3 regions of the Candidatus Thalassolituus haligoni genome follow, and region 3 is predicted to be linked to each of the others. Evidence: predicted binding sites of a transcription regulator. Region 3 holds the regulator's gene; each other region holds the start of a gene.

What was found. The regulator sigma-54, encoded in region 3, starts transcription at its own class of promoters, with help from an activator protein. The targets are predictions, from matches to a motif close to TGGCACNNNNNTTGCTNT.
Region 1: hmpA (NO-inducible flavohemoprotein) is a predicted target of sigma-54. The motif match lies at 1,819-1,836, and genes of this name have one in related genera.
Region 2: flgB (flagellar basal body rod protein FlgB) is a predicted target of sigma-54. The motif match lies at 1,269-1,286, and genes of this name have one in related genera.

What each region holds. Positions count from the first base shown of each region.
Region 1 is NZ_CP139482.1:2,630,290-2,633,566, forward strand. Features, by position in the region: gene SOJ49_RS11725 (S1 RNA-binding domain-containing protein) at 1-126, shown strand, start outside; gene norR (nitric oxide reductase transcriptional regulator NorR) at 167-1,720, opposite strand; gene hmpA (NO-inducible flavohemoprotein) at 1,904-3,094, shown strand; gene SOJ49_RS11740 (NnrS family protein) at 3,127-3,277, shown strand, end outside.
Region 2 is NZ_CP139482.1:1,743,157-1,746,433, forward strand. Features, by position in the region: gene SOJ49_RS07825 (DUF5017 domain-containing protein) at 1-1,036, shown strand, start outside; gene flgB (flagellar basal body rod protein FlgB) at 1,324-1,743, shown strand; gene flgC (flagellar basal body rod protein FlgC) at 1,746-2,192, shown strand; gene SOJ49_RS07840 (flagellar hook assembly protein FlgD) at 2,204-3,004, shown strand; gene SOJ49_RS07845 (flagellar hook-basal body complex protein) at 3,090-3,277, shown strand, end outside.
Region 3 is NZ_CP139482.1:810,169-813,445, reverse strand. Features, by position in the region: gene lptB (LPS export ABC transporter ATP-binding protein) at 1-570, shown strand, start outside; gene SOJ49_RS03645 (RNA polymerase factor sigma-54) at 700-2,190, shown strand; gene hpf (ribosome hibernation-promoting factor, HPF/YfiA family) at 2,242-2,544, shown strand; gene ptsN (PTS IIA-like nitrogen regulatory protein PtsN) at 2,548-3,006, shown strand; gene rapZ (RNase adapter RapZ) at 3,033-3,277, shown strand, end outside.

The DNA of each region.
Region 1 (3,277 bases), 1.8 Mb from region 3:
GACCACGATAACGCGTCAAAAGAACCCGTTACCGAAGCCCACGCGCCCAAAGCCCCACCGGTGAAAAAAGTATTTCACAGCAATCGCAAGCCACGGGCTTCGACCATGAAGTTAAAGAAGGACTGATTGGCAGCGCCCAACCCCCCGACATGATCACCCGACATGATCACCCGACATGGATGCCAAGGCGTTTCACCAGCCTCAGAAGATTGCTTCGGTCAACTTGCAGCACGCGCGCAGCCGCCGACACATTGCCCACTTGCTCCTGTAGCACCCGACTAATCAGGCGCGTCTGATAGCACCGGGTCAGCTCAGCCAGCGACCCGAAGCCGCCCTGACCACTGCCGCTCTGGTCGCCACCATCCAGCTCATCAACACCAGAGTCTGATGGTTGAAGTTCGATATCACCCAGTGCCAGAGTCTGCCTGTCGATATAGACCAGTGCATGATCAGACGGCCGCTGCGCCCTGAGTGCCGCACGGCCCAGCACGTGTTCCAACTCCCGCACATTACCCGGCCACTGGTAGCGCAACAGAGTCTCGCGGGCATCTGCCGTTAACAGCAATTTTTGAACATTCAGCCGGTGCTGCAGACGCTCCAGGAAAAACTCCGCCAGCTCCAGTACATCCCGCTGGCGTTCCCGCAAAGCAGGCACTCGCAGAGGAAAAACACTTAAACGGTGATACAGGTCTTCCCGAAAACGACCGGCAGCCACCTCATGTTTCAGGTTACGGTTAGTCGCAGCAACCACCCGCACATCAACCTTGTGTGTCTCATCACTGCCGACCCTCTGGATGTCACCTTCTTGCAACACCCGCAGCAGCGTCGCTTGCAAGGTGATTGGTAACTCACCAATTTCATCAAGAAACAGCGTTCCACCATCGGCCAACTCGAATCGGCCCGCTCGCGCCTGACTGGCCCCGGTGAAAGCGCCACGGGTGTGGCCAAACAGCTCTGCCTCAGCCAGGGTCTCCGGTAATGCAGCGCAGTTCAGGTAAATCAGAGGTTTATCCGCTCGGGCCGATTGCATATGCAAACGCCGGGCAACCAACTCTTTGCCAACCCCGGTTTCACCTTCAATCAATACCGTCATCGAGGTGGGTGCAACAACATCCACATCACTGATCAGCCGCATGATCTCGGTACTGCTACCCACAACGCCGGTTGAAAGGCGCTCCTGATTGAGTGCCTCGGTGACTTGTTGCCCACGATTGACCTGCTGGCGCAGTGTCTCGATACGTTCTGCTGCGGTAATAACCGCACGAGTCAGGGTAATTGCCAGCTCTTCTGCATGAGGAATTGTTTCATCAAATTGCCCCGGGCGAGAAGCATCCAAAGTAATGACTCCCCAATTGCGCCCATCCACCTGAATCGATATCCCCATACAGTCGTGCACGCGAGAATCAATGCCGGGCAAGCGCATCAGGCCGTCATATGGGTCTGGTAGCAGCGAATCCGCAGGAAACCGGATCAGCCGTTGGTGCTCAAGGATTTGTTTCAGTCTGGGGTGATGATCCGGATGAAAATGTCTTCCCCGGGTTTCTTCGCGCAGCCCCAGAAAGGCAATGGGCCGCAACACTTCGCCCGAGAGCCGCAAGAGTGCGATGGCATCACAGGGAATGGTGTGCCGGATAGCTTCCAATAAACGACGGTACCGAACATCAACTGGCAACTCACGGCTAAGGTCTTCGATGACTGAGATGTAATGTTTAAATGGCATGTTGTCAATATTACCTCGATGAGGTCATTTCAACCACACCCGCTTGATGTAAAAAAGACCCAATGAAAATTACTCCTTACATATCAATAAGTTATAAATGGCACGGATATTGGAAAGAACCGGGGGAACATTAACTTTTACAGACAGCGCCCACCTGCCGGTGCGCCAAGAGGACAACATCCGATGCTATCCCCCAGCCAAATCGACATCATCAAAGCAACCGCCCCGGTTGTCGGTGCTCATTCCCGAGAGATTACTGAATGCTTTTATCCTCTGATGTTCCGCCGTTACCCTGCGGTGGCAGATCTGTTTAACCAGACACACCAGCAAAAAGGCACCCAGCGCCAGGCACTCGCCAACGCCCTGGTAGCTTATGCCACCCATATCGACAATCTGGATGCCCTTGGCAGCGCTGTTGGACTGATCGCCCATAAACACTGCGCCTTGAATATTCTTCCGGAACATTACCCGATCGTTGGGGAGTGCCTGATGGAGGCTATTGGTGAAGTACTGGGCGACGCGGTAACACCGGATATTGCCGATGCCTGGGGAGCGGCCTATCAGCAACTGGCCGACTTGCTGATTCAGGTAGAAGAAGGGCTTTATTCCGACCATGCCCAGCGTCGGGGTGGCTGGCGCGGAGAGCGCCGTTTTGTGATTGAGCGTATCGAAAAAGAAAGCGCGGTTATTTCATCGTTTTACCTGATCCCGACAGAGGGTGAAGAGAATATCGATTTCACTCCTGGCCAGTACATAGCACTGATACTCGATATTGATGGCCAATCGCTGCGCCGCAACTACAGCCTCTCCGATGCTCCTGGTAAACGTGGCCTGCGGATTTCAGTCAAGAAAGAAGCCAATGGCACGGTATCCGGATACCTGCATAACAGAGCCAGACCGGGTGACGAAGTCATGCTGACAGCACCAGCCGGTAATTTTGTCTTACCGCCAAAATCCGAACAGCCACTGGTATTGATCACAGGAGGAGTCGGGATAACACCCGCAATCAGTATGCTCAACAGCTGCGTGTCGGACGGTCGCCCGATCGTGTTTGTTCACGCGGCAATCGACAGCCAACACCACGCTTTTAAAGAGCACGTCGAGGCATTGGCCAGCCAGTATGCCAACCTGAAAAGCTTCATTATTTACGAAAAACCACTGCCAGGAGATACACCAGATGCCACCGGCTTCCTGAATCAGGATATGCTGGCACCTGTGCTGCCTGAAAGCCGAGACGCCCAGATCTACTTCCTTGGCCCCAAACCTTTTATGGTATGCATTAACCAACTCTGTGATGCGTTGGCGATACCTGAAGACCAACGTCATCATGAATTCTTTGGCCCGGCAGAGGAACTTGCCATAGCGGCAGTCTGACGCCTGACACGGATGCAGGAGCAACCAGTACCATGACCAGACCAGCGCTAACCTCATCATCACAGCAGCCGGAATGGGCATGGTTTGCTCTGGCATTTCGTCCTTTTTTTGGACTGGGGGCCATTTTTGGCGTTATCTGTGTTGGCCTCTGGGTGGCCAGCCTCAGCGGGGCACAATTAATTG
Region 2 (3,277 bases), 930 kb from region 3:
TGCCGACATCTTTGATGCGGTTGAACCAACCGGTGGTGCCTGTGCACTGGGTTACAAGAGCATCAATTACCTGGGTAGCCAGGAATGTCTGAAGCTCAAGTCTGGCATGGAGCTGGCCGCTTCGCGTCTGGAAACCCGTCGTTATGCCGCTTATCTGGGTGCCACGGTGGAAATGGCCAAGGAAGAGGGTTTCACCTACAACCCCCATAACCACAAAGCCTACCTGGCAACCACCAATATCGTCAAAGGCATGCTGAACGGTTCCAACGAGACCGGTGGCCCTAACCATATACAGCTGACTGCCAACCAGTGTGGCGGTATTTACGAGTTGTCGCTGGGCAGCAACGCAGACATCGGTTCTGAGTTTGTGATCGGTGCTGTCAAGGGTGAAGTAGCGGGCATTGCCGAGGGTTCCGCCTGTTCAACCGACGGTTTGTCTGGCCCGGATAACGTCGCCTATGTCGGCTATAACACCTTGATCATTACCGAAGATACCGGCTTGCACGCCAACAACTTCGTCTGGTCTTATAATCTGGACAGCAAGCAACTGACCCGTATCTTCTCTGCTCCTAATGGCGCAGAAAACACCGGGCCTTATCTGTTTAACCAGATCAACGGTTTTGCCTACATCACCAACGTTGTGCAGCACCCTGGTGATATTTCGGTAGATCCTTCTGCTGGCTATGAAGCGGAAATCGGTTACTTCGGTCCGATTCCGGTGGTCGCTGCTGGCTCTTCCGCCATGAGTGTGACAGAAGCCCGTGCACTGGCTGCAGATACGGATGGTGTTGAAGTGATTGGCGTTATCACCAGTACTGTAGTGAACGGTGACTATGCAATAGAGGTTGCTGATGTCGACGATGCCAGCCAAGTGATTGCTGTCAAACTGGGCGGTGATGACCGGACTCTTTGGGGCCCGGTTTCCAACCCTTCCGCAGCTGGTACCACTGTGATCGTTAACGGTGATTTTGACTTCGAAGGCTACAGCTCTTACGACAAGAGCATCGAAGGCACGACTCAAATCACGGCGAACTAAGCACGAACTGATTTGATCTTTATAAGCCGCTGCCTTCGGGTAGCGGCTTTTTTGTTCCTGTCCGGCTTTTGCTGCTGCCTCTGTGTCACCCTGACCGATGCCTCCGGTATGTCTTTGCTCCGTTGCCGCCTTTCGCCTCGGCTTGCCTCCGAAGCGGCAAAGCCTCTGTCTGTTACCGTCTTGTTTTGCTGGAATTAATATTAACTTATTGAAAAATAAAGGTTTTTATTTTTGGCACGTCGGTTGCTTTATTACACCCAGAGCAACTATTTTGGGCAGAAGCGGCAATGGCAGCAATCAGTTTCAACAACGCACTGGGTCTTCACGACGAAGCGCTGCAGCTGCGCGCTAAACGGGCAGAAGTCTTGGCCAATAACCTCGCCAATGCCGATACGCCGGGATTCAAGTCCCGCGATTTTAATTTTCAGTCGGCGCTGGAACAGGCGGTAGCCAGTAACAAGGTGGATACCCGCCATTCAACCGGGCTGGTTTTGGAACAGACGTCGGCCGGTCATATTGCCGGACGCAGACGAATGGATGAATCCCTGTTGTATCGTAATCCGAGCCAGCCATCGATTGACGGCAATACCGTCGATTCGCAAATCGAACAGGCGTTATATGCTCGCAACAGTCTTGATTACGACGCCAGCTTCGAGTTTCTCAACAGCAAATTCAAGGGCCTGAAAGGGGCCATTCGGGGAGATTGATCATGTCATTAACCAACGTCTTTGATATCGCCGGTTCTGGCATGAACGCCCAGTCCATCCGGATGAACACCACCGCATCGAACCTGGCCAACGCCGACAGTGCATCCAGTTCGGTCGACGAAACCTATCGTGCACGCAAACCCTGGTTTGCGGTGATGCAACAGCAAGCCCTGCAGCTGAACAAAGACAGTCAGTTCAGTGAGCTGGAAGGCGATGTCGGGGCCGGGGTGCAGGTGCTGGGTATTGTTGAAAAGGACTCGCCGCTGCAGGCCCGTTTCCAGCCGGATCATCCGATGGCCAATGAAGATGGCTATGTTTTTTACCCGAACGTCAATGTGGTGGAAGAGATGACCGACATGATGTCTTCCTCGCGCAGCTATCAGATGAATGTTGAGGTAATGAAAACCGCCAAACAAATGTTGCAGCGCACGCTGACACTGGGTCAATAAGGGGAAGGTTTATGGCAATCGGTGATGTAAGTTCAGCCGCCTCGATCCTCGATCAGTACCGCTCGGAAAGCAGCAGCTCGGTACAGAATCAGAGTAAACAAAATGAGCTGGGTCAGGATGCCTTTCTGGAACTGATGGTGGCGCAGCTGAACAACCAGAACCCGCTTGATCCAATGGACAACCAGGCCTTTGTCGCCCAGCTGGCGCAGTTTTCGGCAGTAGAAGGCATCGACAAACTGAACACCACCAGCGAAAGCATGATGTCGGAGTTCTCCTCCTATTCTGCCTTGCAGGCGTCCAGTCTGGTGGGTCAGTCGGTGATCGTGGATGGCAACCAGAATGGCCTGCTGCTGAGTGGCGGGGTGGTGAGCGGTTATACCGAGATTCCCGACAGTGCCAGCAACCTGACGTTGTCGATTCGCGACAGCAGTGGCCAGTTGCTGGAGCAATACCCGTTGGGTAACCACAGTGATGGCCCGGTATCGGTACGTTGGGATGGTCTCAACCTGATGATGGATGGCGAGATCGTACCGCTGACAACCGCTGATCTGAATCGGCAGGAATATTATCTGGATGACAATGGCGAGCAGGTACTCGACAGCGAGGGCAATGCGGTGCTGAAACCGTACGACCCTGGCGAGTACCAGTTCACCCTGACCGGCACGCTTGCCGGTACAACGGAAGATATCAGTATGCAGATGAGTTCGCGGGTCGACAGCGTGACGTTGAACTCCAGTGGCCAGGTCACGTTGAATCTGACCGGTGGCCAAAAGGCCGGGCTGGCTGATGTCTCCCAGATTCTGGATGAATAATGAGTCCTGGCTATCCGACGTTGCCCGAGGCGGGCAAGACAACCACCGAATGGTGTACGACAGGCAGTGAGAAGAGGAATGTTTAATGGCTTTTAATATTGGTTTGAGCGGTATCAGCGCAGCTTCCACCGACCTGTCGGTAGCGGGTAATAATATTGCCAATGCCAGCACCACCGGCTTTAAGGAATCGCGTACCGAATTTGGTGATCTTTACACCACCTCATTACTGGGTAGCGGCAGTGCGCCGGTCGGCAGCGGTGTGCAGGTGGCTAA
Region 3 (3,277 bases):
GTACAGGCCGACAAGGGACGCGTCAAAATTGACGACGACGACATCAGTCACCTGCCCATGCATGGCCGTGCCCAGAAAGGCATTGGCTATCTGCCACAAGAAGCCTCGATCTTCCGCAAGCTCAGCGTCGAAGACAACATCATGGCCATTCTGGAAACCCGCACGGAACTGAAAAAACCCCAACGCCAGCAACAGCTGGAACAACTGCTGGACGAATTTCACATCCAGCACATTCGCAGCAGCCTGGGGATGTCACTCTCCGGCGGTGAACGCCGCCGGGTAGAAATTGCCCGGGCACTGGCCGCCGAACCCTCCTTTATTTTGCTTGATGAACCCTTTGCCGGTGTCGACCCGATTTCCGTATCCGACATTATGGCCATCATTCGCCAGCTCAAGGCGCGCGGCATTGGCGTACTGATTACCGATCACAACGTCCGCGAAACCCTCGCAATTTGTGAAAAAGCCTATATCGTAGGCGGTGGACACATTATTGCCGAAGGCAGCGCCGATGAAGTACTCGCCAACGAACAGGTTCGGGCCATCTACCTTGGTCAGGACTTCCGTCTTTGATTCTTACTGGCTTACAGGGCTATGATGCCCGGCGCTGTTTCATTTCGACACCATGAAAAGCATTCCCAGCCTCACAGGCTGGCGTATAATGCACAGACCATGCCGACAACCGATGAACTATAACGCTGTATGAAAGCATCGCTTCAGTTAAAAATGGGTCAGCAGCTGACCATGACCCCTCAGCTGCAACAGGCAATTCGACTGCTGCAATTGTCTACCCTTGATCTGCAACAGGAAATCCAGGAAGCCCTGGATTCCAATCCCATGCTGGAATTCGAAGAGTCCGAGCACGACGACTATACGGATGCCCAGCAAACCAACGGCGATCAGGAGCGAGAAGCCGCCGTCACGGCGACAGCGACCGACACCGACACCCAGGAACTGGGTGAACAGTGGTCGGACGACAAGATGCCGGATGACCTGCCGGTCGACAGCAATTGGGACGATACCTTCCAGACTACCGCTGGCGTTTCCTCCGGTTCAGGCTCTGTCGGCGACGACGACTTTGACTACGACTCCCGTCATGCCACCTCCGACGACCTGCAAGGGCATCTGGAATGGCAACTGAATCTGACTCCCATGAGTGATGTCGATCGCGAGATTGCCACCATGCTGATTGACGGTGTCGACGACGACGGCTACCTCCACACCACCATAGACGACGTACTGGGTTCCATGGATCCGGAATTTGGGGTTGAGGAAGACGAAGTCCAGGCCGTACTCAAACGCCTGCAACAGTTTGATCCGGCTGGTGTTTTTGCCCGCGACCTGCGCGAATGCCTGATCCTGCAGTTAAACCAGCTGCCAGCCGACACTCCCTGGCTGGCAGAAGCCAAACTGGTGATCGGTGACTACATTGCCCTGCTGGGCAGTAAAGACTACCCCACGCTGATGCGCAAAACCCGGCTGAAAGAAGAAGACCTCAAAGCCGTATTACGCCTGGTCAAGGAGTTGAATCCCAAACCAGGAGCCGGAATCAGCTCCGAACAGTCAGAATACGTTGTGCCCGACGTGATCGTGCGTAACATCCGCGATGAATGGCGCGTTGAACTGAACCCGGATATTGCCCCCAAACTGCGGGTAAACTCCGACTACGCCTCGTTGGTGCGCCGCTCAGACAGCAGTGCCGACAACGCCTTCCTCAAAGATCACCTGCAAGAAGCGCGCTGGTTTATCAAAAGCCTGCAAAGCCGCAACGAAACCCTGCTGAAAGTCGCTACCAAAATTGTCGAATATCAGCTCGACTTTTTTGAGCAGGGCGAAGAAGCTATGAAACCACTGGTACTGCATGATATTGCCGATGCCGTTGGTATGCACGAGTCGACCATTTCACGGGTAACGACGCAAAAATTCATGCACACACCGCGTGGTATTTTTGAACTGAAGTACTTTTTCTCCAGCCATGTCAGTACCGATGCTGGCGGCGAATGTTCATCAACCGCCATTCGCGCCATGATCAAGAAGCTGATTAGCGAAGAAAACCCGCGCAAGCCACTGAGTGACAACAAGATCGCCGTCGTCCTCGGAGACAAGGGAATTCAGGTTGCACGCCGCACGGTGGCCAAATATCGTGAGGCAATGATGATTCCGCCATCGAATGAGCGGAAACAGTTGATTTGATCGACCCCGTCGATCCTTGTTCGGTTTAAAGCGAGCCATAAGGAGCCGTTTATGAGCATCAATATCAGTGGACACCATGTCGAAGTTACCGAAGCCATGGAAGAATACGTCAAGGAAAAACTGGTTCGCCTTGAGCGGCATGCCGAACCCATTACCTCTGGTCAGGTTACCCTGACCCTTGAAAAAGGCCGTCAGCTGGCAGAAGCATCGCTGCACGTCAGTGGTGCCGATTTTCATGCGACGTCATCCCATGACGACATGTACGCTGCCATTGACTTGCTGGCCGACAAACTGGATCGGCAAGTGCTGAAACACAAAGAAAAACTGGTTGCCCGACAGCACGGACAAGGCTGACACATGAGCATAGCGATTGCCGATATTCTTGCGCCTGAACGTACTCGTACCGATGTCGCCATTACCAGCAAAAAAAAACTGCTGGAGTTTCTGGCAGAGCTGATTGCTGAAGAAGTGGATGGCAGCTCATCGGATGAGGTTTTTGAACGTCTGCTTGGGCGTGAGCGCCTTGGCAGTACCGGCATTGGCGAAGGCATCGCTATCCCTCACTGTCGATTACGGCAATGTGAACGGGCCGTTGGGGTATTACTCCACCTGCGCGAGGCCATCGACTTTGATGCCATAGACCATCAGCCAGTCGATCTTGTATTTGCCTTGCTGGTGCCTGAAGAAGCAACAGACGACCACCTGAAAATACTGGCAACCCTGGCAGAAAATTTCAGCCAGAGCCAATATCGCCACCTATTACGCAGTGCGAGCAGCGACCAGGAACTGTATCAACGGGCGCTGGCCGACAACTGACCTTGCCCAAAACACGGAGACAGTACATGCGTCTGGTTGTGATCAGTGGCCGTTCAGGCTCAGGTAAATCCAGCGCACTGGCGGTGCTTGAAGACCTCGGGTTTTATTGCATCGATAATCTACCGGTCGATTTACTGCCAGCACTCGCAGGCCTGCCCTACAGTGCAGAAAAACGCGCCAACGTTGCTGTCAGTGTTGACGTTCGTAACCTGCCCGATGCCATAGAGCAACTGACCCAGGTGCTGACCCGCTTGCCGGAGCAGTATCGCCA